3 regions of the Methylobacterium sp. A49B genome follow, and region 2 is predicted to be linked to each of the others. Evidence: predicted binding sites of a transcription regulator. Region 2 holds the regulator's gene; each other region holds the start of a gene.

Region 1 (10,581 bases), on a different contig from region 2:
GGACGCTCCACCGGGCCAGCTGGGCGGCGGCGAGCACGGCCACGAGCCCGATGAGACCCGACACGCGCACCGCCCAGGGCAGGGCGCTCGCCGCACGGGCCGGGTGCCCCAGATCCGGGTCCTCGGACGTCGGGCGTCGCCTGCCGAAAGGCTGGACGCCCCGGTGATGGCGGCTGTGCATGGGCGGCTCTCCGGGCCGGGCGCGGGGCCGCCCTCGGCGCAACTTCCGGCAACAGGGTTAATGGTCGGCTTACGTTAGACCGTCGCCGCCAATCCAGTTGTCCCAGAATATAACGGCGGCCCCGCGCCCCGCCTGCGCGACGGTCGACAGACTCCACCGCGCCACGAAGGTCTTACGGGACACCGCCGAGTCCCACGCCCGCCAGCGTTACTCGGATTCTTATCCTTCTACCGGCCATGTCACCGCAGGATTAGCGCGGCGACCCGGGATACCGGCTGTTAGTCTTCATCTTTCGTTGACGGGATCGTCCTAGTCTCACCCTGCTTGTTGCGGGAAAGCGACAGACCTGCCGACCGAGAGCGCCTTGAAGGCTGCCGGCTCAAGCTAAACCAGGACCTTTGGAACCATGAAGAAGCTTCTCCTTGCCTCAACGGTGCTTGTCGCCACCACCGCGGCCGTGTCCGCCGCGGATCTGCCGCGCCGCGCCGCCCCGCCGCCCGTGTTCACCCCCGTCCCGGTCTTCACCTGGACCGGATTCTACTTCGGTGTGAACGCCGGCTACGGCTTCGATGCCAGCAGCCGCAACACCTCCAACTACGCGCTGCCGGCCGGCTCGCTGATCAACTCGCCCGGCACCAACGGCGTCGTCAGCGTCAACAACCGCAGCAACAATGACGGGTTCAGCGGCGGCGCGCAGATCGGCTACAACTATCAGTTCACGCCGGGCTCGGGCGTCGTGATCGGCTTCGAGGCCGACGCCCAGTACGTCGACTTCGCCCGCCGCGCCGACGCGACGCAGAACTACGCCTTCGGCGGCCCCAGCACGGGCATCGCCTTCGCGCCGCCGCGCGCCTACGTCGCCACCAGCGGCAACGGCCTCGACTACTTCGGCACCGTGCGCGGCCGTCTCGGCTACGCCTTCGACCGCACCCTCGTGTACGGCACCGGCGGCTTCGCCTACGGCTCCGGCCAGGACGACCAGAACTTCGCCGGCAACCGGTTCCGTGACAGCTTCCGCACCGGCTGGGCGGCAGGCGGCGGCATCGAGTACGCCCTGCCCACCGACTCCTTCCTGAACTTCTTCCGCTCCTCGGCCGTGACGCTCAAGGTCGAAGGCCTGTACGTCAGCCTCGACCGGCAGAAGAACACCGCCGGTGGTGTCTTCTACGGCAACCTGCTCCCCCCGAACGGCACCGCCTATCTCAACGGCGCCGCGGCCAAGACCGAGTTCGCCGTCGTCCGCGCCGGCCTGAACTACAAGTTCGGCTCGTACTGAGATCGAAGGCCGGAGCCGGCTCGACCGGCTCCGCGCACGGGGAGGGCCCGGCCGCAAGGCCGGGCCCTTTCGCGTTGAGGCGCGGTGTCTCAGAGCCGGCGCGGGTGCGACATGCCCGTCCGGAACCGGGCCGGCATCAGACGATTGGCCGGGTGCGCCGCGATGAGACGGGGCGCTTCGGAGCGATCGGCCATGCGCAGCCACATCCTTCTCGCATCGCTGGCGGCCATCGGCCTCGCGGTTGCACCAGCCCTGGCCCAGGACGCCACCGTGATCGGCCGCGACACGGTGCTGCCGGGAACCGGTCCGGGCACCGCCACGGACGGCAACAGCGTCAGCCGATTGATGGAGGCCCCGAACGCCGAGGATGCCGCCAAGCGTCAGGGTCTGAAGCCCGCCACCTTCCTCACCTCGAAGATGATCGGCGTGACGGTGCGCAATGCGGCGGGCGAGAACGTCGGCACGATCGAAGATCTCCTGATCACCGACGGCGGGACCTTCAAGGCGGTGGTGATCGACGTGAGCGGGTTCCTCGGGCTCGGCAGCAAGCGGATCGCGGTAGAGCCCGGCGCTCTCGTGCTGCGTCCGGGCGGGGACCGGTTCTCGGCGGTCCTCAACATGAGCAAGGACACGGTGGCGGCGGCCCAGCCGTTCGATCCCGCGAAGGTGATCCCGGCGCCCCGATAGGCCGCGACCGGAGCCCGTCATCCGTCGTTGCGAGCGGAGCGGCTCCATCGGCCGGCGCGGCGAGGCCGCGCCGGCGCGACCCCATCAGATGTCGAGATCGGCCCCTTCGGCGAAGGCCGCGCGCTCGCTGATGAAGGCGAAGCGCGCCTCGGGCTTGTTGCCCATCAGGCGCTCCACCGTGTCGCCGGTGGATTCCCGGGCCTCGTCGAGGACCGCGACGCGCAGGAGCGTGCGCTTCTTCGGGTCCATGGTGGTCTCCTTGAGCTGGGCCGGCATCATCTCGCCGAGGCCCTTGAACCGCCCGATCTCGACCTTGCCGTTCTTGAACACCGTCTTGATGATGCGCTCGCGATCCGCGTCGTCCCGGGCATACGCCACCTTCGAGCCCTGCTGCAGCCGGTAGAGCGGCGGGATCGCGAGGTAGAGGTGCCCGCGGTCGATCAGCTTCGGCATCTGGCGGTAGAAAAATGTGATCAGCAGCGAGGCGATATGGGCGCCGTCCACGTCGGCGTCCGTCATGATGATCACCTTCTCGTAGCGAAGGTCCGCCTCGCGGAAGGCCGAGCCGGTGCCGCATCCGAGCGCCAGGGTGAGATCCGAGATCAGCTGGTTGGCGCCGAGCTTGTCGCGCGAGGCCGAGGCGACGTTGAGGATCTTGCCGCGCAGCGGCAGGATCGCCTGGGTCGCCCGGTCCCGGGCCTGCTTGGCCGAGCCGCCGGCCGAGTCGCCCTCGACGATGAAGATCTCCGAGCCCGCGGTGCCGGCCGCCGAGCAGTCGGCCAGCTTGCCGGGCAGGCGGAGCTTGCGCGTCGCGCTCTTGCGGGCGACCTCCTTCTCCTGGCGGCGGCGCAGGCGCTCCTCCGCCCGGTCGATCACCCAGTCGAGCAGCTTGTTGGCCTGGGCCGGGGAGGCGGCGAGCCAATGGTCGAAGGCGTCGCGCACCGCCGTCTCGACGATGCGCTGCGCCTCCACGGTGGCGAGCTTGTCCTTGGTCTGGCCCTGGAACTCCGGCTCGCGGATGAACACCGAGAGCATCGACGCGCAGGTCGCCATGACGTCGTCGGTGGTCACCGCCGTCATGCGCTTGGCCTGGTTCACCCGCTCGGCGTGCTCCCGCAGGCCGCGCAGCAGCGCGACACGCAGGCCGGCCTCGTGGGTGCCGCCCTCGGGCGTCGGGATCGTGTTGCAGTAGGAATGCGAGATCCCGTCCTCGGCGACCATCCAGGCCACCGCCCATTCGAGCGAGCCGTGCGAGCCCGGCTTGGTGATCTTGCCGGAGAACATCGCCTCGGTGACGAGTTCCTTGCCGTCGATGTCCCGGGCGAGGTAGTCGCGCAGCCCGTCGGGGAAGCGGTGCACGGCCTCCGGCGGCACGTCCTCCAGCCCTTCGAGCAGGGCGGGGGCGCAGCGCCAGCGGATCTCGACGCCGCCGAACAGATAGGCCTTCGAGCGTGCCATCTTGAACAGGCGGCGCGGATCGAACTTCAGCGATCCGAAGATCTCGGCGTCCGGATGGAAGCGGACCCGCGTGCCCCGGCGGTTCTGGACCCGCCCGACCAGTTCCAAGGCCCCCTGCGCGTGACCGCGCGAGAACGTCTGGCGGTAGAGCGTCTGGTTGCGCGCCACCTCGACCTCCAGCAGGTCGGAGAGGGCGTTGACCACCGAGATGCCGACGCCGTGCAGCCCTCCCGAGGTCTCGTAGACCTTCGAGTCGAACTTGCCGCCGGCATGCAGCGTGGTCATGATGACCTCGAGCGCCGACTTGCCGGGGAATTTCGGGTGCGGGTCGACCGGGATGCCGCGGCCGTTGTCGGTGACGACGAGCGCGCCGGTCTCCTCCAGCTCCACCTCGATGAAGCTGGCGTGACCCGCCACCGCCTCGTCCATGGAGTTGTCGATCACTTCGGCGAAGAGGTGGTGCAGGGCTCGCTCGTCGGTGCCGCCGATATACATGCCGGGGCGACGCCGGACGGGCTCCAGCCCCTCCAGAACCTCGATGTCGGAGGCGGTGTACCCTGCCTCCGGCGCAGCCGATGCGAGCGCGGTCACCGAAGCCGAGGCGTCCAGGCGCCGCCGCGGCTCGGCCGGGCGGACGGCGGACGCCTTTCCGCCGGGTCCGAACAGGTCGCGCGCCGGGTCGCTCACGCGCGGCCTCCGCAGGCGCGGCGCATCGGCTGGCTCAGGATCACGCAGACGGGTCTTGGGTCGTGGAGCATGCGCCTTCATCCCCGCATGATAGCGGAACAAAACGTAAACATCAAAGGCCTTCGCCCCCTGGCGATGCCGCCGCCTTATCGCATGCTGCGCCGCCGCGAGCGAGGGCCGGCGCGGCGCCCCGGACCGGTCGCGGTGCGTCGATCGTCATCACGACGTTGCACAACATTGGGTTAAGGCTTTCCCATGATCAGCCTGTCCGCGCTCAGCAGATTGCCGCCGGAACAGAACGATCGGCCCGGCGTTAGCGCCGCAGACAAGACTTGACCGTGGTCAGGGAGCCGCAGTCGATGAGTGACGCCGCGATCGAAGCCCGCCGCCTGACCCTGATCCGCTTCGAGCACGCGGCCGGTGCCGCCTTCGGCTGCGAGGACGATGCGGCCGGCGTGCCGCCCGCCCGCGCCCTGGTGAACGCCACGACGATCACGCTCGCGACCTTCGCGACCGCGGTAGCCGCGACGATCACCTATCTGGTCTGAGGCGGGCAGGATCTCCGCAGCGCCTCGGTGCGGCGGTCCATCCTGGCTCCGATTCTCCCTCAAATCCCGAGGCGATGGAGCGCGGCGGACGCTTCGAAGGAGCCCTTCAGCCAGCCGCGCGCGTCCTGAACGCTTCTTCGAGTCCCGCTGACGTGGACACGTGAGAAGAGGGGTGGGATGGAGCCTCGTCGCTGCGTCCGAACACGCTCCTCGACGTATCCCTCAGCCGGAACTCGACTTCTTCGCCGCCGCCTTCTTGGCCGCGGGCTTCTTCGCTGTCGTCTTCTTCGCCGCCGGCTTGTCGCCGCCCGCGGCACGCGCCGAACTCTTCCGGACCGCGCCGCGCTTGGCCGGCTTGCCGCCACCGGAGGCGCGCTTGGCATTCACCAGGGCGATCGCCTCATCGAGGGTCAGCGCCTCGGCACTGAGGCTCTTCGGCAGCGTGGCGTTCACCTCGCCGTCCGTGACGTAGGGCCCGTACTTGCCGGCCTTGACCACGAGGTCGCGGCCGCTGGCCTCGTCCTTGCCGAGCGGCCGGCCCGGATCGGCGGCCGGACGGCCGCGGCCGCCGCCCTGCTCCTTGGCGACGATGAGGTCGATGGCGCGGTTACCGCCGATCTCCAGCACGTCGTCGTCACGCCCGAGATTGGCGTAGGTCTTCCCGTGCTGCACGTAGGGCCCGAACCGGCCGAGATTGGCCAGGATCGGCTCGCCGGTCTCGGGGTGGCGCGCGACCTCGCGGGGGAGCGCCAAGAGCGCGAGCGCCTTAGTCAGATCCACGTCCGACGGGCTGAGCCCCTTCGGCAGCGACGAGCGCTTCGGCTTCTCCGCGCCCTTCTCGGTCGAGGCCTCGCCGAGCTGCAGGAACGGACCGAAGCGGCCGTCGCGGAGCGTCACGGGCAGGCCGGTCGCCGGATCGTCGCCCAGCACGCGCACGCCCGGCTGGCCGCCCTCGGGCGAGGAGCCGTCGCCCTCGCCCTCGACCCCGGAGGCCGAGAGCTGGCGGGTGTACTTGCATTCCGGGTAGTTGGAGCAGCCGATGAAGGCGCCGAACTTCCCGAGCTTCAGCGAGAGCTGGCCGGAGCCGCAGGTCGGGCAGGTGCGCGGGTTCGAGCCGTCGCCCTTGTCGGGGAAGATGTGCGGCCCGAGGAGGCCGTTCAGCGCCTCCAGCACGTCGGCGACGCGCAGCTCCTTGGTCTCGCCGATCGCCGCCGAGAAGTCGCGCCAGAAGTCGCGCAAAACCGCCCGCCAGTCGATCTCGGCATTGGAGACGCGGTCGAGCTGCTCCTCGAGGCCGGCGGTGAAGTCGTACTCGACGTAGCGGCGGAAGAAGCTCTCGAGGAAGCCCGTGACGAGCCGCCCCTTGTCCTCCGGCTGCAGCCGCTTCTTTTCGAGCTTCACATATTCGCGGTCGCGCAGGGTCTGCAGCACCGCCGCGTAGGTCGAGGGCCGGCCGATGCCGAGCTCCTCCATGCGCTTCACGAGGCTCGCCTCGGAGTAGCGCGGCGGCGGCTCGGTGAAGTGCTGGGTCGAGCTGATCCGCTCGCGGGTGAGCGGGTCGCCGGCCTTCATGGGCGGCAGGCGACGGCTCTCCTCGTCCTCCTCGTCGTCCTTGCCCTCCTGGTAGAGCGCGAGGAAACCGTCGAACTTCACCACCTGGCCGGTGGCGCGCAGGTCGATCGTGCGCGGCCCGACCTTGGCGGTGACGTCGACGGTGGTCCGCTCCAGCTCGGCCGATTCCATCTGGCTCGCCATGGTGCGGGTCCAGATCAGCTCGTAGAGCCGGGCCTGCTCGGGCTCGAGGTGGCGGGCGACCATCTTGGGCAGGCGGCCCATGTCGGTGGGGCGCACCGCCTCGTGGGCCTCCTGGGCGTTCTTGGCCTTGACGCTGTACTTGCGCGGCACGTCCGGCACGTAGCGGTCGCCGAACTCCTTGCCGATCACACGGCGGGCGTCCTGGATCGCCTCCGGCGCCATGTCGACGCCGTCGGTCCGCATGTAGGTGATGATGCCGACCGTCTCGCCGCCGATGTCGACGCCCTCGTAGAGGCGCTGGGCGACCCGCATGGTCTGGGCCGGCGCCATCCCGAGCTTTCGCGATGCCTCCTGCTGGAGGGTCGAGGTCGTGAAGGGCGGCTGCGGGTGGCGCTTGGCGGGCTTCGCCTCGACGCTCGCCACCTGGAAGGTCGCGAGCTCCAAATCGCGCTTGAAGGCGGCGGCCTCGTCGCCGGTGCCGACGTCGAGGCGCTGGATGCGCTTGCCGTCGGCGCCCACGAGGCGCGCCTCGAAGGTCGCGCCGTCGGCGGTCGTCAGGGTGGCGATGAGCGTCCAGTACTCACGCGGCTTGAACCGCTCGATCTCCATCTCGCGCTCGACGACGAGGCGGAGCGCCACCGACTGCACGCGCCCCGCCGAGCGGGCGCCGGGGAGCTTGCGCCACAGGACCGGCGAGAGGTTGAAGCCCACGAGGTAGTCGAGCGCCCGGCGCGCCAGGTAGGCGTCGACCAGCGCCTGGTCGATCTCCCGCGGCTTGCGCATCGCCTGCTCGACCGAGCTCTTGGTGATGGCGTTGAAGGTCACGCGCTCGACCGGGATGCCCTTGAGCGCCTTGCGGGCGGTGAGCGCCTCCAGCACGTGCCAGGAGATCGCCTCGCCCTCGCGATCCGGGTCGGTGGCGAGGATCAGCTTGTCGGCGCCCTTGACCGCCTTGGCGATCTCCGAGACCCGGCTCGCCCCACGGTCGGCCAGCTCCCAGACCATGTGGAAGTCCTGCTCGGGATCCACCGAGCCGTCCTTGGGCGGCAGGTCGCGGATATGCCCGAAGGAGGCGATGACTTCATAGTCGCGACCGAGATACTTATTGATCGTCTTGGCTTTGGCCGGCGACTCGACGACGACGACTTTCATTCAGACCTCTGCCCCTGACGGAGCCTGGGCTCGACGGACGAATTCTGTTCGAGATTCGCGCGGGACAGAGGCCCGCCGTCGGGCCGGGGCCGCGCGCCGGGGACAAGTGGGTCACGGGCGGCGGGATGTCAAATGACGACCGTGACGCAAGCCTCGCCGAAGGGACTCGTCGTAAGCGGCGCGAGCGGCTTATTTGAACGGTGCGCGATGGCGATCCCAATTCCCTGGCGCCTACCCTCCCCCCTCTGCGGGGGACGGTGGCCCCTGCGTCAGCAGGGGTCGGGAGAGGGGAACCTGGGTTCAGAAAAGGGCGCAGCCATCACACAGCACAGAGCTTTGTCCTGCACCGTCTCTCCCCTCTCCCGACCCCCTTCGGGGGCCACCCTCCCCCGCAGAGGGGGGAGGGAGGTGGCGCGTGGCAGTCCCGGATGAGGAAGGCCAATGTCAGAGAGCAGAGGCGTTACGCACCGCTCATCCGTTGAGGCCGCGATCAAGAGCGATCTGGCCCGGGTGGACGCGCACGTGATCACGCCAGAGGAGTACGACGAGATCCCCGAGTTGACCGACGCGATGCTCGCGCGCGCCGACTCCTATATCGGCGACCGCCTCGTGCGGCGCGACCCGCCTGACAAGATGGGCGGACCGGTCGTGATCGGTCTCCTTCCGGAGGTGGTCGCGCATTTCCGCGCCCAGGGGCCGGGCTGGCAGGCCCGCATCAACGCGGTGTTGATGGAAACGATCGAGCGCGAGCGCGGGGAGATTCCGCGTTGAGCGGTCAGATCCCCGCGTACCACTCGTAGCCGCGATCCTCCCAGTAACCGCCGCCGCCCTGGCCGATCCCGGCGAGCGACTCCACCATCTCGACCCGCATCACGTACTTGGCCTGCTTGTAGCCGAGCTGGCGCTCGACCCGCAGGCGCAGGGGGGCGCCGTTCGAGACCGGCAGCGGCTTGCCGTTGAGGTCGTAAGCCAGGATCGTCTGCGGGTTGAAGGCGTCGTAGAGGTCGATGCTCTCGTAGTAGCGGATCGGAATCCGCTTATCCTCGGGCTCCGCGGCCGGGCTGCCCTGGCCCCAATCGTCCTTGGGCGCGTCGGTGGCGGTGGGTGCGCCGCCCCGATCCTCCGCGGCGGCGAGCTGGACATATCCGTCCCGCACCGCGCCCGGATGGCCGGGCCGCAGCAGCGTCGCCCCGTCCTGGCGGCCGGCATATTCCAGCGTGTCGGCGCAGTGGAACACTGCGAACCGCGCCTGCGGCTTCAGCCCGGCCTTCTTCAGAACCTCGGCGAGCGGCACGCCGGCCCATTGGCCGATGCAGCTCCAGCCCTCCACGCAATCGTGACGGGTGATCTGCGTCCGCGCCGGCAGGGCGCGCAGATCCGCGAGGCTGAGCGAGAGCGGCGTCTGCACGAGCCCGTCCACCGTCAGCTTGAAGTCCGAGAATGTCCGCGCCGCCAGCGCCCGATAGGCGCGGTCCGGCGGGTCGATGGTGCCGTTCGGCTTGAACCAGGGCGAGATCATCGAGGCCGGGAATTCCCGCGCCAGGGTCGTGGGCGACATCAGCAGGCGCTGGACGTACGCGTTGGCGTCCTCTCCGATCTTGAGGGTGCGCTGACCGGTCTCGGTCCCGGCGAAGCGGTCGCAACCGCCGAGCAGGGCGGTGCCCATCAGCCCGGCGCCGGTGGTCAGGAGCTTGCGGCGGTGGAGGATCATCGCGCGGTCTCCCGGTCGCGGCCGAGGCTGAACCAGCCGGTGATCATGCCGCGCATGTTGTTGACCAGGCCGGAGACCAGCACGAGCAACACGTGGACCACCACGAACAGGACGATCAGGCCGGCGGCGATGAAGTGGACGCTGCGTGCCGATTGCCGGCCGCCGAACAGCTCGGTCAGCCAGGGCCACGCGGCATCCATCCCGGGCGACATGGCGAGGCCGGCGAGCACCATGGCGGGCAGCAGGCCCAGCACGAGGACGAGGTAGGTCAGCTTCTGGATGACGTTGTAGCGCTTGGCCTCCGTGCCCTCGGGGAAGCGCAGGAGCAGGTGCTCTTTCACGGAGCCGCCGAAGTCGCGGATCTGGTCCCCGTCCGGGATCAGCCGGCGGCGGAGCTGGCCCGAGACCAGCCCGTAGAGCAGGTAGACCGCGCCGTTGATCACGAGGAGCCACGCGAACAGGAAGTGCCAGCGCCGCCCGGTGGCGAGGTCCTGATCGGCCGGCAGGGTCGCCCAGGACGGGAAGGCCCGTTCCACCTCGGTGCCGCCCTGCTTCGACAGGCCGAGCACCCCGGTGGTGTCGAGGGTGCGGGAGCCGACCGTCACGACGCCGCGGTTCCTGCCGTCGCGGCCCTGCTCGCTGGTGATGGCGAGCGCCGGATCGTCGAAGGTCGAGACCGCGCCCCAGTAGAGGGCCGGGTGGGCGTTGAAGATCTGCAGGCCGCTCATGAGCAGCACCAGCAGCACCGCGGCGTTGATCCAGTGCGCCACCCGGATCACCAGCGGGTGGCGGTAGAACCAGCGGCGGCCCTGCCGGTCGACGGTCTCGGGGGCTTCGAGGGCAGGGGAGGCGGCCAAGCGTCTGAATCCCGGATCAGCGGCGCGAGGCCGGGAGCGTGCGAATCCCGACCGTTCGGGCGGATACGTGGGGCAGGGGCGTTCGGTTACCATCCGCGGGAAAAAAGGCCGCAGGCGGCCGGACGGCTCGCCGGAGCGCCCGGCTTCACACAGTGAAGGATGAGAACAACGACCCACCCATGCGCCCTCCCTCCCCCCTCTGCGGGGGAGGGTGGCCCGTGCGAAGCAGGGGTCGGGAGAGGGGAGCGCGGCTTTCGGAAGGGACGCGC
Region 2 (10,581 bases):
TGTAGCACGGGTCGGCGGATGGGTTAAGAATCGGCCGGAGAATCGCCGGCCGACGACGACAGGTCGCGCGGATCGGGGCGGCGGCAATGCGGCGGATCGGCGCGAGGCAGGCGGGGGGTGCCCTTGCGCTCGCCGGCCCGCGCGCGCTCGCCCCTCCGGCGGTCCGCCGCTGGGTGGCGGAGGGGCTCGGCCGGGAAGCCGAGCAGCGGCGCCTGTTCCCCTGGCTGGCGGTGGCCTTCGGCGCGGGGATCCTGGTCTACTTCGCGGCGGCCGACGGGACGCCGATCTTGGCCGCGCCGCTGGTGGGGGCGGCTCTGGCCCTGGTGCCGGTGCCGTTCCTGGGCGCGCGGCCCGTGGCCCTGGCGCTGGCCCTCGCGGCGGCGGCCGGGTTCCTCGGCTTCGCGGCGGCCACGTGGCGGGTCACCCAGGTGGCCGCCCCGATCCTCACCCGGACCACCATCGGCCCCCTCGTCGGGATGGTCGAGGCGCTGGACGAGCGCGAGGTCGGCGCCCGGCTGGTGATCCGCGTGGAGAGCTTCGCCGGGCTCGCGCCGGAGGCGCGGCCGGTCCATGTCCGGGTGTCGTTCCGCAGGACGCCGATCCCGCGACCCGGGGACGTCATCGCCGCAACCGCCCGGCTGCTGCCGCCGCCGGAGGCCGCCCGGCCCGGCGGCTACGACTTTGCCCGGGACGCGTATTTCCAGGGTCTCGGCGCCGTGGGCTCGCTGGTCGGAGCGGTCACGGTCCGCGCGCCCGCGGAGCCGCCGCCCCTGCGCCTGCGGCTCGCCGCGACGCTGGACGCGGCCCGCAACGCGTTGACCCGCCGGATCGCGGAGGCCGAGGGCGGGCAGGCGGGGGCGGTCGCGGCGGCCCTGGTGACGGGCAAGCGCGGGCTGATCGGGCCGGCGACCAACGACGCGCTGCGCGCCGCCGGCATCTACCACGTGGTGTCGATCTCCGGGCTCCACATGGTGCTGGCCGCCGGCGTGGTGTTTTGGCTGGTCCGGGCGGCCCTCGCCCTGGTGCCGTACTGCGCCCTGGTCTGGCCGATCAAGAAGATCGCGGCCGGCTTCGCCATGGTGGGCGTGACCGCCTACTGCGCCTTCTCGGGGTGGGACATCGCCGCCGAGCGCTCGCTGATCATGACCCTGATCATGCTGGGCGCGATCCTGGCGGACCGGCCGGCCCTGTCGATGCGCAACCTCGCGCTGGCCGCGCTGATCGCGCTCGCCCGCGAGCCGGAGGGCCTGCTCGGCCCGAGCTTCCAGATGTCATTCGGCGCGGTGGCCGGGCTGATCGCCTGCGCGCGCCTGATCGACGGCCGGCTGTTCGTGCGCCCCGGGGTGGGTCGGGTGGGGCGCCTCGTGGGCAGCGGCCTCTCGGCGGTCACCGGGACCCTGGCCACGACCCTGGTGGCGCAGGTCGCCACCGCGCCCTTCGCCACCTACCACTTCCAGACCGTGCAGCCCTTCGGGCTCGTCGGCAACGCCCTGACGCTGCCCCTCGTCTCCCTGGTGGTGATGCCCGCCGCGGTCCTCGGGATCCTGGCCTATCCCTTCGCCCTCGACCGGCCGGTCTGGTGGCTGATGGGTCAGGCGGTGGGGGGCATGCTGGCGATTTCCGAGTGGATCGCCGGGTTCGAGCGCGCCACCCTCGTGCTGCCGGCCTTCGGAACCGCAGCGCTGACCCTGCTGACCGCAAGCCTGCTGCTGGCGACGCTCCCGGTCTCGCGCCTGCGCTGGCTCGCCGGGCCGCCCCTCCTGCTGGGGCTCTGGCTCACCGCGCTGCCGGACCGCTACGACGTCTACGTCGACCGGCAGGGCGGCGGCGCGGCGGTGCGGGGGCCGGACGGCCGCCTCGCCGCCCTGGGCAGCCCCTCCGGCTTCGTGCTGGAACAGTGGCTGAAGGCGGACGGCGACGGGCGGCGCCCCGGCGCGCTGGTCACGCCGTCCGGAAGCGGGCGCTGCGACCGGCTCGGATGCACCGCGCGCCTGCCGGATGGGCGGGCGGTCGCGCTGGTCCGGGATCGCCGCGCCTTCCCGGAGGATTGCGCCCGGGCCGCGGTGCTGATCACCGGCCTCGCGGCGCCCCCGACCTGCACGGGGCCCCTCGTGATCGACCGGCATGTCCTGGCGGATCACGGAGCCGTGGCGCTCCGGGCCGAACCCGGCGGGTTCACCGCGCGCTACGCCCGGACCGGTGATCGCGGCCTGCCGTGGCGACCGCACCGGGACACGAAGCCGGCACCGCCGATGACCGCCGCAGTCGACAGCAGTCGCGCCATGGAGGAGCCTGCGGCCCCGGCTGAGGCCGACGGATCAAGCGGCGGGGACGCGCCCGGCGACGCGCCCGCCGAACCGCTTCAGTAGCGGCGGACGAGACTCACGAGGCGGCCCTGGATCTGGACCCGGTCGGGCCCGAGGACGCGGGTCTCGTAGGCCGGGTTGGCGGCCTCCAGGGCGATCGAGGAGCCGCGGCGGCGCAGGCGCTTGAGCGTCGCCTCCTCGTCGTCGATCAGGGCCACGATGATGTCGCCCGTGTTGGCGGTGTCCTGCTTGCGGATCACCACGAGGTCGCCGTCGAGGATGCCGGCCTCGACCATCGAATCACCGCGCACCTCCAGGGCGTAGTGCTCGCCGCCGGCCAGGAAGTCCGGCGACAGGGTGATGGCATGGCTCTGGTTCTGGATCGCCGAGACCGGCGTGCCGGCCGCGATCCGGCCCATGACGGGGATCGACACCGCCCGTCCGGCCTCGTCGATCATGCGGGCATTGGCGGGCAGCGGCGGCTGCTTGGACTTGCCACCCTCCACCACGCTCGGGGTGAACCGGCGGGGCTCGGCGGGCGCCTGGGCCGCGGCCGCCTGCGTCAGGCTCTCGGGGATGCGGATCACCTCGATGGCGCGCGCCCGATTCGGCAGGCGCCGGAGGAAGCCGCGCTCCTCGAGGGCCGTGATCAGCCGGTGGATGCCCGACTTCGACTTCAGGTCGAGGGCGTCCTTCATCTCGTCGAAGGACGGCGGGACGCCGCATTCCTGCATGCGGTTCTGGATGAAGCGCAGGAGGTCCAGCTGCTTGCGCGTGAGCATCGACGGGGGCCTCGCGGCTTGAGGGACCGCCTCGTGGCGGCCACAGAAACAAATCACGAACACGTTAAACGTTCCGCAAGTGTTCCGCAAGAGAGATATGGCCACGCTTGCGTGCGCGGCGGTTCCTGCCGGGGAGAAACGCATTGACGGCGCAAGCGGAGCCGTTTCAATGCGTCCAGCCGGCCGTCCGGGGATAAGCCCGGGGCGCGGCGTGGATCGGGCTGGGATGACGAGGATGCGACGACCCGCAGCTCTGCTGCCCCTCGGCGTGGTGACCCTCGGCGTGGTGACCCTCGGCCTGGCGCTCGCCGGCTGCACGACCGGGTTCTCCTACATCTCCCGGAACTACGTCGCGCTGACGCCGCAGGTGGTGACGATCGGCTGCAAGGAGCCCTACGAGGTCTACGACAACCGGCAAGTGCGCCGGATGCTGATCGTCTCGAACGCCCTGCGGGAATATGCCGGCTGCAACCTAAGCGAGGTCCGGATCGATCCCGAGCCCGAGGCGACGCGGGTGAAGCGCTTCCGGACCGCGGCCCGGGCCTATCTCGACGAGACCGTGCGCGAGGATTGCCGGATCACCGGCGAGACCGTGTTCGATCCGCTGAAGACAGAGTTCGCCTACGCGTGCGACGCGCCGATCGAGAAGCGCGGCACGGTGGTTCCGCGGCTTCCGGGCCGCAATCCGGGCCTGATCCTGCGCTGAACCGCGGGCCCGGCGCCCGCACCCGTCAGGTCCCCGGCTCAGGTCCCCGGCTTGGGGAAGGTGCGCTCGGTCGCGTCCCCAGCCGCCGCCAGCAGCGCGCGGGCGAAGGCGCGGGCCTCCGCCCGGTCCAGGGTGATGGCGGCGGTGACCGGCGCGCCGCCGAGATCGGACAGGGCGAGTTCCAGGCGCACCCCGTCGGGCACGGCGCTCGCCTGAAGGCTCCAGCCGGAACCCCGATCCGTGCTCTCCGCCATCTCAATTCCTCCCGCGGGCTCCCGGGAAAACGCCGCAGGCGTCCGCCGGAACTGCCGCCGCCCGGGACTGTTCCCGAGCCGTGCCCAGCGCTTCCCTGCCCCGCCTGTCCGCGTTCCTCAAGGCCGCGGGCCCGGGACTGGTCGTGATGCTCGCCGATACGGATGTCGGCAGCCTGATCACGGCGGCCCAGAGCGGCGCGCGCTGGGGCTACTCGCTGCTGCTCCTGCAGATCCTGCTGGTGCCGATCCTCTACGTCGTCCAGGAGCTGACGGTCCGGCTCGGGACCGCCACGGGCCGCGGCCATGGCGAGCTGATCCGGACGCATTACGGACCGGTCTGGGCCTGGATCTCCTACGGCGGCCTCGTGGTCGCGGGAATCGGCGCCATCGTGACTGAGTTCTCCGGGATCGCCGGGATCGGCGACCTGTTCGGGGTTCCGCGGCTCGTGAGTCTCGGGCTGCCGGCGACCCTGCTCCTCGGGCTGGTCTTCACCGGCAGCTACCGGCGCGTCGAGGTGGTGGCGATCGCGGTCGGCCTGTTCGAGCTGGTCTTCGTCGGGCTGGCGATCGCGGCGCGGCCGGACGTGCCGGAGATCGTCGCCTCCTTCGGGCACATCCCGCTGGGTGACGGGCAATACCGGGTGCTGATCGCCGCCAATATCGGCGCGGTGATCATGCCGTGGATGATCTTCTACCAGCAGTCGGCCATCGTCGACAAAGGCCTCGGCTGGGACCATGCGCGCCGCTCGCGGCTCGACACCCTGGTGGGCGCGGTGATCTCGCAATGCGTGATGGGCGCGATCCTGATCGCGGCCGCCGCCACGATCGGCAAGTCCGGTCAGGGCAGCGCGAAGGGACTGGAGACCGTGGGCGACCTCGCGGGCGCCTTCACCCCGGCCCTCGGGCCCTGGCTCGGGCAGGTGGTGTTCGGGGTCGGCATCATCGCGGCGGCCTTCGTGGCTTTGAACGTCGTGGCCCTGGCGCTGGCCTGGGGCTTCGGCGACGTGACCGGCCGGCCGCACTCCCTCGGGCAGTCGCCCCGGGAGGCGCCGGCCTTCTACGGCGCCTTCGCGCTGGCGGTCGCCGCGGGGGCGGTGGCCGTGCAGCTCGTGCCGAACCTCGTGGCGCTCAACATCGCGGTCGAGGTCATGAACGCCCTGCTCCTGCCCCTGGCGCTCGGCCTGCTGATCCTGCTGGCCACGCGCGTCCTGCCGGAGGGGCAGCGCGTGGCCGGGGCCTACAGGTGGGTCGTCTACGCCGTGTCGGGGATCACGATCGCCTTCGCGATGATCGGCGTGCTCGACGGGGTCGGCCTGCTCTGACGCGATTGACGCGAGCCCTCCGATGATGTCTCCCGCGGGCTCCGATCAGGTGGAGTTCGAACATGCAAGAGATCTGGTTCCGCACGGGCGAGGCCACGGTGCTGGCGGCCGAGGGCCAGTACACAGACGCCATGCCGGAGGTGCTGATCGGCTCGGTGCGCGGTCCGGTCGGTCAGGCCTTCGCGTCGATGATGGGGCAGGTCCAGGGCCACACGCGGATGTTCGTGGTCCGCGACCTCAACCAGCTCGTGCGCCCCGCCACGATGATGACCACCAAGGTCACGATCCACACGGCCGAGTATGCCGAGCTCCTCGGCGGCGTGGTCCAGGCCGCCACCGGCGACGCGATCGTCGACTGCATCATCGAGGGCATCCTGCCGAAGGACGGGCTCGACGAGCTGTGCATGATCATCATGATCTGGCTCGACCAGCGCTGCGCCGAGGACGACAACCTGGACCAGAAGGACCTCTACCGGACCAACTACGAGGCGACGAAGCTCGCCATCGCCCGCGCCCTCAAGGGCGAGCCGACGGTGGACGAGCTGATCGCCAACCGGAAGACCGTGAAGCACTACGCGCTCGACGGCGTGATCGAGTACTGATCAGCCCTGTGCGACGGGCGTGCGGGCATAGAGATCCGCCACGGCGCAATCGAGGCCGAAACCGGGGAGGACCAGACGGTCATCCCCGGTCAGGCGGGCGCAGGTCCAGGTCTCCCCGCTGCGCACCGACAGGGTCAGCGCGCGTCTCCTCTGCTCGATCAGGAGCACGGCCTGACAGAGCGGCAAGGCCTCGTAGCCCGCGCGCTTGACGTCGATCTTCGTCTGGCGCGTGCCGGGCAGCTTCCGGTGATCGCTCGGCGAGAGGATCTCAGCGGCCAGATAACAACCGTCGACGACGTTCCGGTCAGGCTCGATGGTGGCCGCGTCGATGACCGCGACGTCCGGGACGTAGGTATGGCCCGTGATGAACGGCCTGAGGTCGATGGCGGGATCGTGGATGGCGATCCACGAGGAGCCCGACCGTTCCAGAGCCTCGTTCAGCAGGCGCTGGAGAGTCACGACGATGACCTGATGGATGAGGCTCGGCCGGGCCTGCATCACGATCTGGCCCTCGATAAGCTCCCACTTCTCCTCATCGGGGCGCGTCTCGATGAAGTCCCAGAATCCCCGATGGGGATCGGTCCTCTGGACGGGCGGGGTTTCGAGAGTCGTCATGGGCAGCCCGGGCCGAGTCGACAGAGATCGAGGATCCCGCCGGCCACGCCCTCGGTCAAGAGCCCCTATCCCGGCGGGATGCGCCCCACCGAGCACAGGGTGCGCATCGTGGTGCTGCCCGGGTCGGTGTAGCAGGAGGCCGACCAGCCGTTCTGCTGGATGAACGACTTGCGCCGTTCCGACAGCGCGGTCCGGTAGGCGTTGGCGATGATCGGCTCGACGGTGGCGGCCGGCTCGCCGACGAGGATCTCGGAGGCCACCGACAGGTCCCGGAAGAAGGCCGCCGAGGGGGTCGGCTCGGCCGAGGTCGCCTGCACGATCGGCTCGACCCGGCAGGTCACGTCGAACTTGATCGGGCCGGCCATGCGGATGTCGATGCTCGGGCCCGCGCGCTTGCCGACCCGGCCGCCGATGGCGCCGGCGATTTGGCGGGTGAGGTCGTCGCAGCTGTCGGCCCGGGCGGCCCCCGCCAGGAGGGGCAGGGCGAGCGGCAGAGCCGCGCAGGCGACGAGGAGGAGGCGCGGAACGGCGAAGCTCGACATGGCCGCACTCTACGCGCGGCGCGGGGCCTGTCGAGGGGTTGGCGTCAGTGGAAATCCCGGCTGCGATACACGCGCCGATCCGGGGGCGCACTGAAATCCGTGGTCTCGGGTGGCAGCCTCATCCCAGCCTCGCGCAGGTCGCGCAGGGAGGCGGTGAGGTCGCGGAACCCCTCCGCCACGAGGTGGACCACCCCGCCCGCCCGCTGGATCCGGCCGCGCACGGCCAGGAACCGGGCCTGCATGGCGGCCCTTCGGTTCGCCTCGAACACGGTTTTCCAGACGATCACGTTGGCGATACCGGTCTCGTCCTCCAGCGTCAGGAAGACCACGCCCTTGGCGGTGCCCGGCCGCTGGCGGATCAGCACCAGCCCCGCCACCGTGACCCGCGCGCCCTGGGGCAGGGCCGGATCCAGATGGGCCCGGGCCGGGATCGCGCCGATCCGGGCGAGCCGTCCCCGGAAGAACGCGACCGGGTGCCCCTGCAGCGACAGGCCGGTGGCGGCGTAATCCTCGGCCACCGCCTCGGACGGGGCGAGGGCCGGAAGCTCCACCGCCGGCTCGTGCCGGAACAGGCCGTCATCGGCGTGCCACGCGAAGAGCGGCAGGGGCGCCTCGAGGAGATGGGCCCGGCGCTCGGAGCCGTCGGCCCTGGCGGCCTTGCGGGATGACGTCCCCTCCAGGGTGCGGACCATCCACAGGGCGGCGCGCCGGTCGAGGCCGAGCGAGCGGAACGCGTCCGCCTCGGCCAGGCGCTCCAGGGTGTTGCGGGGCAGGGCGAGGGAGGCCTGCAGGCCCTCGATGCTGGCGTAGCCGTTGGCGCGCAACCGCACGAGCCGGCGCATCGCCGCCTCCGGCAGGCCGCGCACCGCGCGCAGGCCGATCCGCACGGCGTGCCGCTTCGGATTCCCGGCCGGCTCCAGAGTGCAGTCCCAGTCGCTGGCGTTGACGCAGACGCCCCGCACCTCGACCCCGTGGGCCCGGGCGTCGCGCACCAGCTGGGCCGGCTGGTAGAAGCCCATGGGCTGGGCGTTGAGGATCGCGGCCAGGAAGACGTCGGGGTGCCGGTACTTCATCCAGGCCGAGGCGTAGACGAGGAGCGCGAAGCTCGCCGCGTGGCTCTCCGGGAAGCCGTAGGTGGAGAAGCCGCGGATCTGCGCGAAGCAGCGCTCGGCGAAGTCCTGCGGGTAACCCCGGCGGGTCATGCCGCCGACGAACTTCTCCGCGAACCCGCCGATCGAGCCGACATGGCGGAAGGTCGCCATCGCCCGGCGCAGCCCGTCGGCCTCGGCCGGGCTGAAGCCCGCCGCCGTGATGGCGATCTGCATGGCGTGCTCCTGGAACAGCGGCACCCCGTAGGTCTTCTGCAGGACCTCCTTCAGCTCGTCCGCCGGGCCGTGATCCGGGTGCGGGGCCGGGTATTCCACCGGGTCGATCCCGGAGCGCCGCCGCAGGTAGGGATGGACCATGTCGCCCTGGATCGGGCCGGGGCGCACGATCGCGACCTGCACCACGAGGTCGTAGAACTCCTTGGGCTTCAGGCGCGGCAGCATCGACATCTGCGCCCGGCTCTCGACCTGGAACACGCCGACGGAATCGGCCTTGGCGAGCATCGCGTAGGTCTCGGGGTCGTCCTGCGGCAGGTCGGCCAGCGTCTCGTAGAAGGTGCTGTGATCCCTCTCCAGAAAATCGAGGCCGCGCTTGAGGCAGGTCAGCATGCCGAGCGCCAGCACGTCGACTTTCATCAGGCCGATCGCGTCGATGTCGTCCTTGTCCCACTCGATGAAGGTGCGGTCCGCCATGGCGCCGTTGCCCACCGGGACGGTCTCGTCGAGGCGGCCGCGGGTCAGCACGAAGCCGCCGACATGCTGCGAGAGGTGGCGGGGAAAGCCGATCAGCTGGTGGGCGAGGTCGAGCGCCTGCCGGATCGCCGGGTTCTCCGGGTCGAGGCCGGCCTCGCGCACGTGCTGGTCCGGCATGCCGGTGCCCCAGGAGCCCCAGACCGTGTCGGCGATCGCCGCGGTCACGTCCTCGGTCAGCCCCAAAACCTTGCCGACCTCGCGGATCGCCATGCGCGGGCGGTAGTGGATCACCGTGGCGCAGAGGGCGGCCCGCTCCCGGCCGTAGCGGGCGTAGAGGTGCTGGATCACCTCCTCCCGGCGCTCGTGCTCGAAATCGACGTCGATGTCGGGGGGCTCGCCCCGGTTCTCCGAGATGAAGCGCGCGAAGAGCAGCCGGTGCTTCGACGGGTCGACCGCGGTGATGCCGAGGCAGAAGCACACGGCGGAATTGGCCGCCGAGCCCCGGCCCTGGCAGAGGATGCCCCGGCCGCAGGCGAACTCGACCACGTCGAACAGGGTCAGGAAGTAGCGGGCGTAGTCCATCTGGGCGATGAGCCGCAGCTCCTCGCGGAGCGTCGCCGCGACGCCGGGCGGGACGTCGCCGCCGTATCGCCAGCGCGCCCGCTCCCAGGTCTTCTCCTCCAGGTATTCCTGCGGCGTGCGCCCGGGGGGCACCGGCTCGTCGGGATACTCGTAATGGAGCTGCGCCAAGTCGAAGTCGCAGGCCTCGGCGATCTCGACGGAGCGGGCCAGCGCCTCCGGGTGGTCGGCGAACAGCCGGGCCATCTCGGCGGCGGGCTTCAGGTGGCGCTCGGCATTCGCCTCCAGCCGGTAGCCGGCCTCGCCGATCCGGCAGCCGGCGCGGATGCAGGTGACCACATCCTGCAGTTGGCGCCTTTCGGGATGGTGGTAGAGCGCGTCCGAGACCGCGACCATCGGGGCGCCGGAGGCCGCGCCCAGCTCGGCGAGCAGCCCGAGGCGCCGCCGCTCGTCGCCGCGGCGCGTGTGGCTTGCCCCCAGGAAGGTCCGGCCCGGGGCGGCGGCGGCCAGCGCCTCCAGCCGCGCCCTGAACCCCTCCGGCACGCGCCGGGCCGGCGGCATCGCGATGAACATCTGCCCCTCGGCGGCCTCCACCATCTCGGCGAAGGAGAAGCGGCACGCGCCCTTGCGGACGCGCCGGTTGCCCAGGGTGAGCAGCCGGCAGAGGCGCCCCCAGGCGCCCCGGTCCATCGGGTAGGTGACGGCCTCGAACCCCTCCTCGGTGACGAGGCGCACCCCCGGCAGGATCCGGAGCGCGGTCCCCTGCGGTTCGAGGGAGCGTGCCGCCGCGTGCGCACGCACGACGCCGGCCACGGTGTTGCGGTCGGCGATGCCGATGGCCCTGAGGCCGTAGGCCGCCGCCTGCACGACGAATTCCTGCGGGTGCGAGGCGCCGTGCAGGAAGGAGAAGTTCGTGGTGACGGCGAGTTCGGCGTAGGCGGTCCCGGAACGGCTCACGCGAACAGCCCGTGGACGTACCACGCGGCCGGACGGTCGGGGGCGTGCGCCCCGTCGCGGTAGAGCCAGAGGCGGTGCCCGGCTTCGCACTCGATGCGGTAGTAGTCCCGCGTCTCC
Region 3 (10,581 bases), on a different contig from region 2:
TCTGCTCCGGCGTGCCCTGCGCCACGACCTTCCCGCCGCCGTCGCCGCCCTCGGGGCCCATGTCGATCACCCAGTCGGCGGTCTTGATCACTTCGAGGTTGTGCTCAATCACCACCACGGTGTTGCCTTGGTCGACCAGCTCGTGGAGCACCTCCATGAGCTTGGCGACGTCGTGGAAGTGCAGGCCGGTGGTCGGCTCGTCGAGGATGTAGAGGGTGCGGCCGGTGGCGCGCTTCGACAGCTCCTTCGAGAGCTTCACGCGCTGCGCCTCGCCCCCCGACAGGGTGGTGGCCTGCTGGCCGACATGGACGTAGTGCAGGCCGACCCGCTTCAGGGTCTCGAGCTTGTCGCGGATCGCCGGCACCGCCTTGAACAGCTCGGCCGCCTCCTCGACGGTGGAATCGAGCACGTCGGCGATGGACTTGCCCCGGTACTTCACCTCCAGGGTCTCGCGGTCGTAGCGCTTGCCCTTGCAGACGTCGCAGGTGACGTAGACGTCGGGCAGGAAGTGCATCTCGATCTTGATGACGCCGTCGCCCGAGCAGGCCTCGCAGCGCCCGCCCTTCACGTTGAACGAGAAGCGCCCCGGCTGGTAGCCGCGGGCCTTGGCCTCGGGGAGGCCCGCGAACCAGTCGCGGATCGGCGTGAAGGCGCCGATATAGGTGGCGGGGTTCGAGCGCGGCGTGCGCCCGATCGGCGACTGGTCGATGTCGATGACCTTGTCGAGATGCTCCAGCCCCTCCAGCCGGCCGTAGGGGGCCGGGTGCTCCAGGGCGCCGTTCAGTTTTTTGGCCACCGCCTTGTAGAGCGTGTCGATCACCAGGGTGGACTTGCCGCCGCCCGAGACGCCGGTGATGCAGGTGAAGGTGCCGAGCGGAATCTCGACGTCGACGTCCTTGAGGTTGTTGCCCCGTGCGCCGAACAGCCCGAGCCTGCCCTTCCGGCCCTTGCGACGCGCGGTCGGGGTTCGGACTGACATTTCGCCAGTCAGATATTTTGCGGTGAGCGAAGCGGGATTGGCCAGCACCTCCGCGGGGGTGCCCTGCGCGATGATCTCGCCGCCGTGGATGCCGGCGCCCGGGCCGACATCGACCACGTAATCGGCCTGCAGGATCGCGTCCTCGTCGTGCTCGACCACGATCACCGAGTTGCCGAGGTCGCGCAGGCGCTTGAGCGTGCCGAGCAGCCGCTCGTTGTCGCGCTGGTGCAGGCCGATCGAGGGCTCGTCCAGCACGTAGAGCACGCCGGTCAGCCCCGAGCCGATCTGCGAGGCGAGGCGAATGCGCTGGCTCTCGCCGCCCGAGAGCGAGCCGGAGCCGCGGGCGAGCGTCAGGTATTCGAGGCCGACATCCACCAGGAAGGTCAGCCGGTCGCGGATTTCCTTCAGGATTCGGACCGCGATCTCGTTCTGCTTCGCCGTGAGCTTGTCCGGCAGCTCCGAGAACCAGCGGTGCGCCTCGGAGACCGAGAGGGCGGTCACGTCGGCGATGTCTGCCATGGCGACCTTCACGGCGAGCGCCTCCGGCTTCAGCCGCTTGCCGCCGCAGGCGGCGCAGGGCGTCTCGCTCATGAAGCGCCCGATTTCTTCCCGCACCGCGTCGGAATCGCTCTCCTTGTAGCGGCGCTCCAGGTTCGGGATCACGCCTTCGAAGGGCTTGTTGACCGTGTACTTGCGCAAGCCGTCGTCGTAGGCGAAGCGGACCGCCTGCTTGCCCGAGCCGTACAGCACGATGGCGCGGGCCGTCTCCGACAGGCTCTGCCAGGGGACGCCGGTCTTGAAGCCGAAATGCTCGGCCAGCGCCTCGAGCGTCTGGCCGTAATAGGGCGAGGTCGACTTCGCCCAGGGTCCGACCGCGCCGCGCTTCAGGCTGAGGCCCGGGTCGGAGATCACCAGCTCGGGGTCGATCCGCATCTCGTGCCCGATGCCGCCGCAGGTCGGGCAGGCGCCGAACGGGTTGTTGAACGAGAACAGCCGCGGCTCGATCTCCGCGATGGTGAAGCCCGAGACCGGACAGGCGAAGCGGGACGAGAAGGTGATGGTCCGGGGCTCTTCCCCCTCGGGGGCGTCGGCGAACACGACCTCCGCGATGCCGTCGGCGAGTTCCAGCGCGGTCTCGAAGGAATCCGCCAGCCGCGCGCCGATATCGGCGCGGACCACGATCCGGTCGACCACCACGTCGATGTCGTGCTTGAACTTCTTGTCGAGCTTGGGCACGTCGTCGATGGCGTAGTATTCGCCGTTCACGCGCAGGCGCTGGAAGCCCTTCTTCTGATATTCGGCGATCTCCTTGCGGTACTCGCCTTTCCGCCCGCGGACCACGGGCGCCAGCAGGTAGAGCCGGGTCTTCTCGGGCAGCTCCAGCACCCGGTCGACCATCTGCTGGACGGTCTGGCTCTCGATCGGCAGGCCGGTGGCGGGCGAGTAGGGGATGCCGACCCGCGCCCAGAGCAGGCGCATGTAGTCGTAGATCTCGGTGACCGTCCCGACGGTGGAGCGGGGGTTCTTCGAGGTGGTCTTCTGCTCGATGGAGATCGCCGGCGACAGCCCGTCGATCTGGTCGACGTCGGGCTTCGACATCATCTCCAGGAACTGGCGGGCATAGGCCGAGAGCGACTCGACGTAGCGGCGCTGCCCCTCGGCGTAGATCGTGTCGAAGGCGAGCGACGACTTGCCCGAGCCCGAGAGCCCGGTGAAGACCACGAGCCTGTCCCGGGGGATGGTCAGGTCGACGTTCTTGAGATTGTGCTCCCGGGCGCCGCGGATCGCGATGACCCGCCGGTCCTCTGGCGCTGCCGGGGCGGCGTCGAACAGGGCGGCCAGCTTGGCGTCGACGGCCGCCTCGGTCCGGGCCGCGGACGCTTCGCCCTTCGGGCCGGCCGACTTGGGCCGGGCTGCCTTGGTCGAGCCTGCCTTGGTCGAGCCTGCCTTCGTCGAGGCCGCCTTCGTCGGGGCTTCCTTGGCGGGCATCTTGGGAGCGGCTTGGGCGGCGCCGGCGCGGCTTGCGACACGACTTCCAGCTTGGGCTTTGGCCATGAGGGCGGCGGTCTTTCGAGGCGTCGACGCGGTCAGAGTCGGATTCGCGCGCGGGCCAGCCGCCGCTCCCGCTCATGTCGAGCCCACGGGGCCCACGGCAAGATGCGGCCGGCGGGACGCAGGCCCGTCATGCGCCGCCCTTGCTAGAACGAAACGCGTACGGCGGCAACCGCTCCGTGGATGCGCAACCGTCTTGGCGAGCGCGGCGAAGCCATCCAGAGGGCGCCACGCTCCGCGATGTCGCGCCGCCCTGGGTCGCTTCGCTGCGCGCGCGATGACGTCGGCCCATCTCCGGTGCCGCATCGCGGGCGCTGAGATCCCACGTCGCCAGATCCCAACCCTCGGATTCTCATCCTCGACAGGTGCCGATGCCCGCGCTTCCTGATCGTCACCCCTCCGCGTTGCGGGCCATGAAGCTGGCCGGCGTCCCGTCCTCCGGGTTCACGAAGACGATGTCGGTGGGCGCCCGGCGGGGCGTGTCGATCGACAGGAACACCACCGGCGTCCCGGGCTCGATCTCCGGCATGGCGTGGACCGTGCCCTTCTCGAAGAACAGGAGCTGGCCCGGGCCGAACGCCGTCACGGCGGCGGGGTCGCCCATCCAGAACGTGCCCCGGCCCGAGAGGCAGTAGAGGTACTCGTCGCAGGTGGCGTGGTAGTGCGGCGGGGTCGGGCGGTAGACCCGGAACACCCGGGCGCTCGCCGCCTCCCGGTCGGTCAGGTAGGTGTCGACCAGGAGGGTCGTTGCGCTGTCGGGCAGGGACGCCGCCAGCGCCGCCACGTCGAAGATGCCGGTTCCCGCCGTCTCCGCCATCGCATCCTCCCTAACTGGAAAAACCTTCGAGCACGATCTTGCCCCTGGCGCGCCCGCTCTCGATGAGCGCGTGGGCGCGCCGCAGGTTCGCGGCGTCGATCCGCCCGTAATGCTCACCCAGGGTGGTGCGCAGGCGCCCCGCGTCAACGAGGCGAGACAGTTCGTCGAGGAGGGCCCCCTGGGCGGCGATGTCGGCGGTGGCGAACATCGAGCGCGTGAACATGAACTCCCAGTGCAGCGACAGGCTCTTGCGCTTGAGGAGCCCGACATCGAGCTGATCGGGATCGTCGATCAGGGCGAGCCGGCCCTGCGGGGCGATCAGCGCGACGATCGCGGCCAAGTGGGCGTCGGTGCCGGTGGTGGAGAAGACGAGGCCCGGCGCCCCGAGGCCGAGCGCCGCCACCGCGTCCGCCAGCGGTTTGGAATGGTCGACCACGTGGTGGGCGCCGAGGTCCCGGCACCAGTGCGCCGTCTCGGGCCGCGACGCGGTGGCGATCACGGTCAGGTCCGTCAACTGCCGGGCGAGCTGGATCGCCACCGAGCCGACGCCGCCGGCCCCGCCGACGATCAGGATCGCCGGGGCGGCGCCCGGCACCGGCCGTCCCGTGTCGAGCCGGTCGAACAGGGTCTCCCAGGCGGTGATCGCGGTGAGCGGCAGGGCGGCGGCCTGCGCCCAGTCGAGGCTTCTGGGTTTGTGCCCGACGATGCGGGCGTCGACGCAATGGTATTCCGCGTTCGTCCCCGGCCGGGTCAGGTCGCCCGCGTAGAACACCGCGTCGCCCGCCGCGAAGCCCTGGACCTCCGCGCCCGCCGCGACGACGGTGCCGGCCGCGTCCCAGCCCAGCACCTTGACGCCGCCATCCTCCGGCTGCGCCCGCCGCCGGACCTTGGTGTCGACCGGGTTCACCGAGACCGCCTCGACCTTCACCAGCAGGTCGTGCGGGCCGGGCTCGGGCTGCGGCAGGTCGAGAGCGACCAGGGCTTCGGGATCGGTGATCGGCAGGGACGTGCGGTAGCCGACGGCGCGCATCGTGGTCTCCTCGGGCTGTCGCCGCGGGAGATGCCGCCCGCCTTCACGAACCGCAAGTACGCACATAAAACGCCCCTGGTGCCGGAAATGATACCGTCGGAGACAGCCCATGCCCCGCACCCGCCATCACGTCGGCGCCTGCAGCCCCGGCTGCGCCGTCGAAGCGACCCTCCGGTTCATCGACGGCAAGTGGAAGGGCGTGATCCTCTACCACCTGCTGGAGGGGACCCTGCGGTTCAACGAGATCCGGCGGCGGCTGACCAGCGTGACGCAGCGCATGCTCACGAACCAGCTGCGCGAAATGGAGGCGGACGGCCTGATCACCCGGACGGTCTACGCCCAAGTCCCGCCCAAGGTGGAGTACAGCCTGACCGAGCGCGGGCGCTCCCTTGAGCCGGTCATCCGCGCCCTGAAGACCTGGGGCGATGTGCACGCCGATCAGGCAACGACCGTCCAGAACGCTGCTTGATTGAGCAGATCATGCCGCACCGGTTGAGGAATCCATAACTGTATCTTTAAGACTTGGCGGGATGCTGAAACATCTCCTGCCGGACCATTCCAGATCTTCCGATGCCGCTCCTCGCCTCGCTCCGCGCCCGCATCCTGGCGGTGGCGCTCGCCCCGTGCCTCGCCTTCGCGGGGGCGGCGGGCCTCGCGGCGTCGGACCAGTGGGCGCGCCGCGCCGAGATGGACCGGGTGGAGGGCCTCGTCGGCCTCGCCTCGCGGGTCAGCGCCTTCGTGCACGAGGCCCAGCGCGAGCGGGGCGCCTCCAGCCTGTTCCTGGGCACTGCCAGCTCGCTAAGGGCCTGACAAACCGAGAAACCTTGTAGGGTGAGTGGATTGGGGCTGCTCGTTGGTACAAACGGGTGGTACAGATGGCCCTCGCGATGGCTCGACCTTGGAAGCATCCCAAGACCGGCATTTTTTGGCTGCGCCGATCAGTGCCCCACGACTTACGGCCCTTGGTCGGCAAACGCGAGGAAAAGCGCACCCTCGGCACACGGGATCCCGCCGAGGCTAAGCTTCGACACACCGCCGAAATGGCGAAGCTTGAGCAACGTTGGGCTGCCCTGCGCCGCCAGCAGAGTGGGTTGCCGGCAGAGAACCCCGCATCCAGCCAGACCGTCACACTGACCGAATTGCAGGCGCATGAGAGGGCAGAATGGCTGTATCGGTACTGGCTCAACAAGCATCGCGACAACCCGAGCGAGCAGACTTTTTGGCCGACCGACCTCTACGGTGAGCTTTGGACTGATCCATACGGGCAGTCGCTGTTCACGGGGTTCTCGAAGACACTCGAGCTTCGCCAGCGCGATGCGCTGATGGAGGCGCAGGTCTATCGCATGCAGGCTTGGTGTAAGGAGCAGGCCGACGACCTCCTCGATGCATGGGGGTGGAGCACAGATGAGAAGAGTCGCCAGCGGCTCGCTAAAGCGATGGCCGCCGCCGTGCAGCGGGCGAGTCTCGTGTTGGAGCGCCTCGCCCGCGGGGACTCTGTCGATTTGGATTCGACCCTTCCCAAGCGCACGCAGATCGCGCCGGCCGCAGCCGGGAAGCCTGTCAGCTTCGACGAGTTGCTGAAGGGTTGGACGGCTGAAAAGCAACCGCGGGCGAAGACGATTTATGAGTGGTCGCGTGAGGTCGGCAAGTTCGCAGCTTTCCTCGGGCACGACGATGCGGCCCGTGTGACGCCAGAGGACGTGGTACGCTGGAAGGAGGCGCTGATCGCTGAGGGACGGAGCGCCAAGACCATCAACGACAGCAAACTTGCAGCGGTGCGCACGGTTCTGCAGTGGGCTACCGAAAACCGACGTCTACCGTCGAATCCTGCTGCCAGCGTGCGTATGGACGTCAAGCGGGTGGCGAAGGGCCGACGCAGTTTCTCGGACGATGAGGCGGCAACCATTCTCAAGGCGGCACTTGGCGAGGCGAACCCAGTCCTACGGTGGGTGCCGTGGCTGTGCGCCTACTCAGGGGCACGCCTGTCGGAGATCTGCCAGTTGCGGGTCGAGGACGTCCGCGAGATTGAGGGCATCTGGTGCTTGCGGATCGATGCCGAGGCGGGATCGGTGAAGACGGCGAGTTCGGAGCGCACGGTGCCGCTGCACCCAGCGGTGCTGGAGCGCGGCTTTGTCGCCTTCGTTCAAACCTTAGGCAATGGTCCGCTGTTTGCAGACCTCTCCCCTGACATGTTCGGCAAGCGAGGCGGCAACGGTACGAAGGTGCTGGGTCGCTGGGTGCGGGGTTTAGGGCTGGACGAGAAGCGGCTGGCGCCAGCACACAGTTGGCGGCATCGGATGAAAACCCTAGCCCGGCGTCACGGCCTCGCCGAGGACGTGACGCGCGCCTTGATGGGTCACACGGGCAAGTCCGTGGCGGACAACTACGGCGAGTACGAAGTGGCAACGCTCCATCGCGAGTTGCTGAAGGTGCCAACACTCCCCTTATCGTCATAAATGGCAAGCACGTAGGGAAGCTGAACGGGTTTTAATCAGGCCTGCTTCGGTCATGTGTAGACGGAGTGGTTCATGGCCCACCGATTGCGAAGGCCATGCGCGACGGCGCCCTTGCCCCATGGGTGGCCTCAGGCGGCCCGCTCGGCGGCGCTGGCATCGTTGAGGCTAGCGAGACATTCATCGGTCGCGAGCCCGGCAAGCCAGTCAAGCGCGCCCATCACCACAAGCTGGAAGTACTGAGCCTCGTGGATCGCTCCACCGCGTAGGTGGGCTCCGTTGTTGTGGACGATCTCGAGCCCAAGACCGTGAAGCCGATCCTGGCCGCCAACCTCGCCAAGGAAGCCAACCGCTACACCGACGAAGCCGGCCACCACGTCAAGCTTGGTGCGTCCGTTGCGGGCTACCAGTTCACCCAACACAGCCGGGACGATTACGTGCGCGGCATCGTTTAACCAGGCGACAGGCCGCCTCTGGCGCCAAGACGACATTCAGAGGCGTTCAAGTACCTGACGCTTGGCAACCGCGAACTCGCTTTCGCTCAGGTGCCCGTCCGCACGCAACTGCGCAAGGCGTTCTAATTCTGTGATCGAAGCGGCCGCCGACGAACGCGCAAACGATGTCGCTCTCGCGCCGCTCACCAGCGAGGCTACCAGCAGCGGAAATGGCTCATCGGCCGCTTGACAGCCTGCGCCGCTGCGATCTGCGCCTGTGAGCCTGCCTAAGCGAAGTAGCGGGTACACCGCCAGCAACATCGCCACGGCCCAGCCGGCCACGCTCGCGTTAATCGCCAGGACCAGCCAACGGTTCGCAGCGCGCTGCCAAAACGCGATGATCGATGGCAGCGCGAACAGGACCAGTACAGTCAACCAGGCGCAGGCGACGACAAATACGAGTTGATCTTTGGGGTTCATGCGGCGGCTCGCGCCACGGCGTGAGCCTTCATTGCCACATACACTTCCTCAGTTTGCGTGCCAGCCGCCCAGAACCGGGCGGGTTGCTCTGACTCCCCATTAAGTCGTCCAGCACGGTGGCTAGCGCAGCACCGACTGCTTGGACATCCGCTACCTGACCACCTTCGAAGCCCACGAGCGGGTCGGGTCTGTAGCGGTTCGGCGTAGGTCGCGGGCGCTACCCCGAGCACTGCTTCGGCCGGTGAGGCATCCGCCTCGCCCTGCACGAGTTGGGGGCCGAGCGTCGGCACGCGCTCAGCCGGCAGATGACGACCGGCCAACTCAGTATTCCTCGGCCAGCATGACGGTAAGCATGCGGACTGTCACCGCCGGATCGGTTGAATCGGGCGATGCGAAGCTCAGGCTGGTGTCGTAAGTGTCGATCTTCCAGAAGCAGCGGTAACCCGCGACCGTAACGGCGCCGAAGTCGTGCTCGCCATGCGGATCGCTGTCGGCATCGAAACAGTCAAAGCCACGCACCGCGGCCAGGAGCGCAGCGCGAGCCACGCTCGGCAGCAGCGCGACCCCGGCACTCAGCACAACCCTGCCACCGGAGAAGCTCCGGCGGAATGCGTCGTTGAGCGCTGCAATCGGCGCGGCGCCCGCAATCTTGGCCTCAGGCTCATCGTAGCACGCAGAAACCGAGCGAGCACATAAGTTCACATTTTGTTCATTATCTGCGTCGGTGTTGATCATGATTTGCTTCACTCCGCCGATGCGAGATGGGTAGCCAAACGATCGGCCGCCGCGAAAGCGCGCCGCGACAGCTCGGCCAAACGCTGCGCCTCGGCTTCGAACGCCGCGCACAGCGCCTGCCGCACACCAGGGCGTTGTGCTTCGGCTGTACGCAGCACCACTTCCAGGTCATCGCCATCCAGGCTGGCGACCGCCTCCAGAGCCGCCATTAAGATGGTCTCGGCAGTCGCAGGAGGGCGAACTCGCTGTGGTGCCGTCACTGCGGGAAGCAGGGCCGGTAAAATCACTGGGGCCGGTGGCTGATTAGTCCGTTCGGACATGGTGTCATCCTTCGATACGGTCGATGGAGATGCCGGCGCTCAACCCTGTGGGTCGGTGGCGGGGTGCAACAGGGCAAGTTCGTCGCGGCGGCGGGTGAACTCGGGCTCCTGAGGCCAGTCACGCCAGCGCAGCAGGAAGCGCTCGTCGGCGCGGGTAGCGACGACGAGCGACTCGAACCAGCCCTCCATCGGCCCAGTAGTAGCCAACACGAGCACACCTGGCTTGATCGCGTCCCAGGTGCCGAGCACGCGAGCATCGCCGGCCGGCGGTCTTGAAGGTGCCGAGGCGGTGTGGACGGGCGCGGTAGCGGCTGCGTTGCCTGTCGGGGTCATCGGAACCGCAGGCGTGGTCGGCGTCGCTGAGGCGTTGCTCCCCACGGGCTGAAAACCGCTCGCAGGCTCGTCGAGGTCTCTGCTGGTTTTGGCTTCCTGACCCCGACCACCGCTAGTGCTGCTTGGCTTAGGTTGCTGGTTGGACATGCTTGGCTCCAGAAACAACGAAGGCGGCCCAGAGGCCGCCTCGCGAGGGGAAGATGCTCTACGCAGAGGCCACGCTAACTGCGGTTGTTGGGCGCGCCACGCTGGCGGCCTCGCTGGGCAGTAACTCGGCGTCATCGCAAGTGCTTTCAATCGCCTAGGGTGCGCGACAGGCCGATGGTATCGGATAATAATCCTAATGTCAAGGCTGCGAACGTTTTCCAGCTCGTGACGGGTCAGCGGCTCAAGTGGAAACCCCGTTAGTGGACTGATTTCAGCCTGAATTAAACGACCGGACTACCATCAATCGACACAATACTTCAGCGCATTCCGGAGCGAATTTTTGAATTGATGATATTGCCTAAGCCGCGTTAGCAGGGACCAGAGCAAAGATCGTATGGGTGCGGTTCCTTCCAGAAGCCAAGCTGGCTCAGTACCAAAAAGCGGACCTTCGGCTTTGCGCCCAACCCGGTCATCTTGGTTGAAGCGCAGACATCCCGAAAGCAGACTTGCGGCTTGAGCGGACATGCAACTTGACGACCGCGCTGCAGGCCGCCGCGGAAGGCTTTGGAGGCCCCCTTCGGTCCTACCGCGTATCGGTATTCAATGAGACGATGCCGCGCTCACAAATCCCGGCAGACGTCGGGGCGAGCGTCGGACAGCGCTTACGCGCCGCCCCATAAGGCGGCGTGGCATCCGAGCGCGCCTCACTGAACCTGCTCTGCGAGCTTGAGAAGCTCGGCGCACGAGGCGTTCTTGCCGGCGAAATCCTTCCAGGCCGTGTCGCGGGCCGCCTCACGCCAT

What was found. Region 2 encodes LexA, which represses DNA repair genes until DNA is damaged. Its sites were predicted from a motif close to TGTTCNNNNTGTGTTCNG; they were not measured.
Region 1: the regulator LexA is predicted to act here: its motif matches at 4,384-4,401, upstream of parE (DNA topoisomerase IV subunit B).
Region 3: the regulator LexA is predicted to act here: its motif matches at 3,179-3,196, upstream of uvrA (excinuclease ABC subunit UvrA).

What each region holds. Positions count from the first base shown of each region.
Region 1 covers NZ_JBKFBO010000066.1:17,707-28,287, reverse strand. The annotation lists gene ACLBX9_RS05725 (hypothetical protein) at 1-181, opposite strand, end outside; gene ACLBX9_RS05720 (outer membrane protein) at 588-1,457, shown strand; gene ACLBX9_RS05715 (PRC-barrel domain-containing protein) at 1,650-2,144, shown strand; gene parE (DNA topoisomerase IV subunit B) at 2,229-4,289, opposite strand; gene ACLBX9_RS05705 (hypothetical protein) at 4,649-4,837, shown strand; gene topA (type I DNA topoisomerase) at 5,060-7,744, opposite strand; gene ACLBX9_RS05695 (BrnA antitoxin family protein) at 8,255-8,515, shown strand; gene ACLBX9_RS05690 (molybdopterin-dependent oxidoreductase) at 8,520-9,455, opposite strand; gene ACLBX9_RS05685 (cytochrome b/b6 domain-containing protein) at 9,452-10,312, opposite strand.
Region 2 covers NZ_JBKFBO010000043.1:18,193-28,773, reverse strand. The annotation lists gene ACLBX9_RS03370 (ComEC/Rec2 family competence protein) at 87-2,369, shown strand; gene lexA (transcriptional repressor LexA) at 2,363-3,088, opposite strand; gene ACLBX9_RS03360 (hypothetical protein) at 3,324-3,794, shown strand; gene ACLBX9_RS03355 (hypothetical protein) at 3,833-4,048, opposite strand; gene ACLBX9_RS03350 (NRAMP family divalent metal transporter) at 4,129-5,370, shown strand; gene fae (formaldehyde-activating enzyme) at 5,433-5,972, shown strand; gene ACLBX9_RS03340 (Uma2 family endonuclease) at 5,973-6,587, opposite strand; gene ACLBX9_RS03335 (hypothetical protein) at 6,653-7,129, opposite strand; gene ACLBX9_RS03330 (error-prone DNA polymerase) at 7,174-10,464, opposite strand; gene ACLBX9_RS03325 (Y-family DNA polymerase) at 10,461-10,581, opposite strand, start outside.
Region 3 covers NZ_JBKFBO010000106.1:9,638-20,218, forward strand. The annotation lists gene uvrA (excinuclease ABC subunit UvrA) at 1-3,034, opposite strand, end outside; gene ACLBX9_RS18390 (cupin domain-containing protein) at 3,423-3,848, opposite strand; gene ACLBX9_RS18395 (zinc-binding alcohol dehydrogenase family protein) at 3,859-4,878, opposite strand; gene ACLBX9_RS18400 (winged helix-turn-helix transcriptional regulator) at 4,988-5,347, shown strand; gene ACLBX9_RS18405 (hypothetical protein) at 5,449-5,688, shown strand; gene ACLBX9_RS18410 (DUF6538 domain-containing protein) at 5,754-7,334, shown strand; partial or broken gene ACLBX9_RS18415 (transposase) at 7,395-7,783, shown strand; gene ACLBX9_RS18420 (SHOCT domain-containing protein) at 7,823-8,245, opposite strand; gene ACLBX9_RS18425 (DUF3768 domain-containing protein) at 8,567-8,980, opposite strand; gene ACLBX9_RS18430 (hypothetical protein) at 8,989-9,189, opposite strand; gene ACLBX9_RS18435 (hypothetical protein) at 9,340-9,549, opposite strand; gene dctP (TRAP transporter substrate-binding protein DctP) at 10,485-10,581, opposite strand, start outside.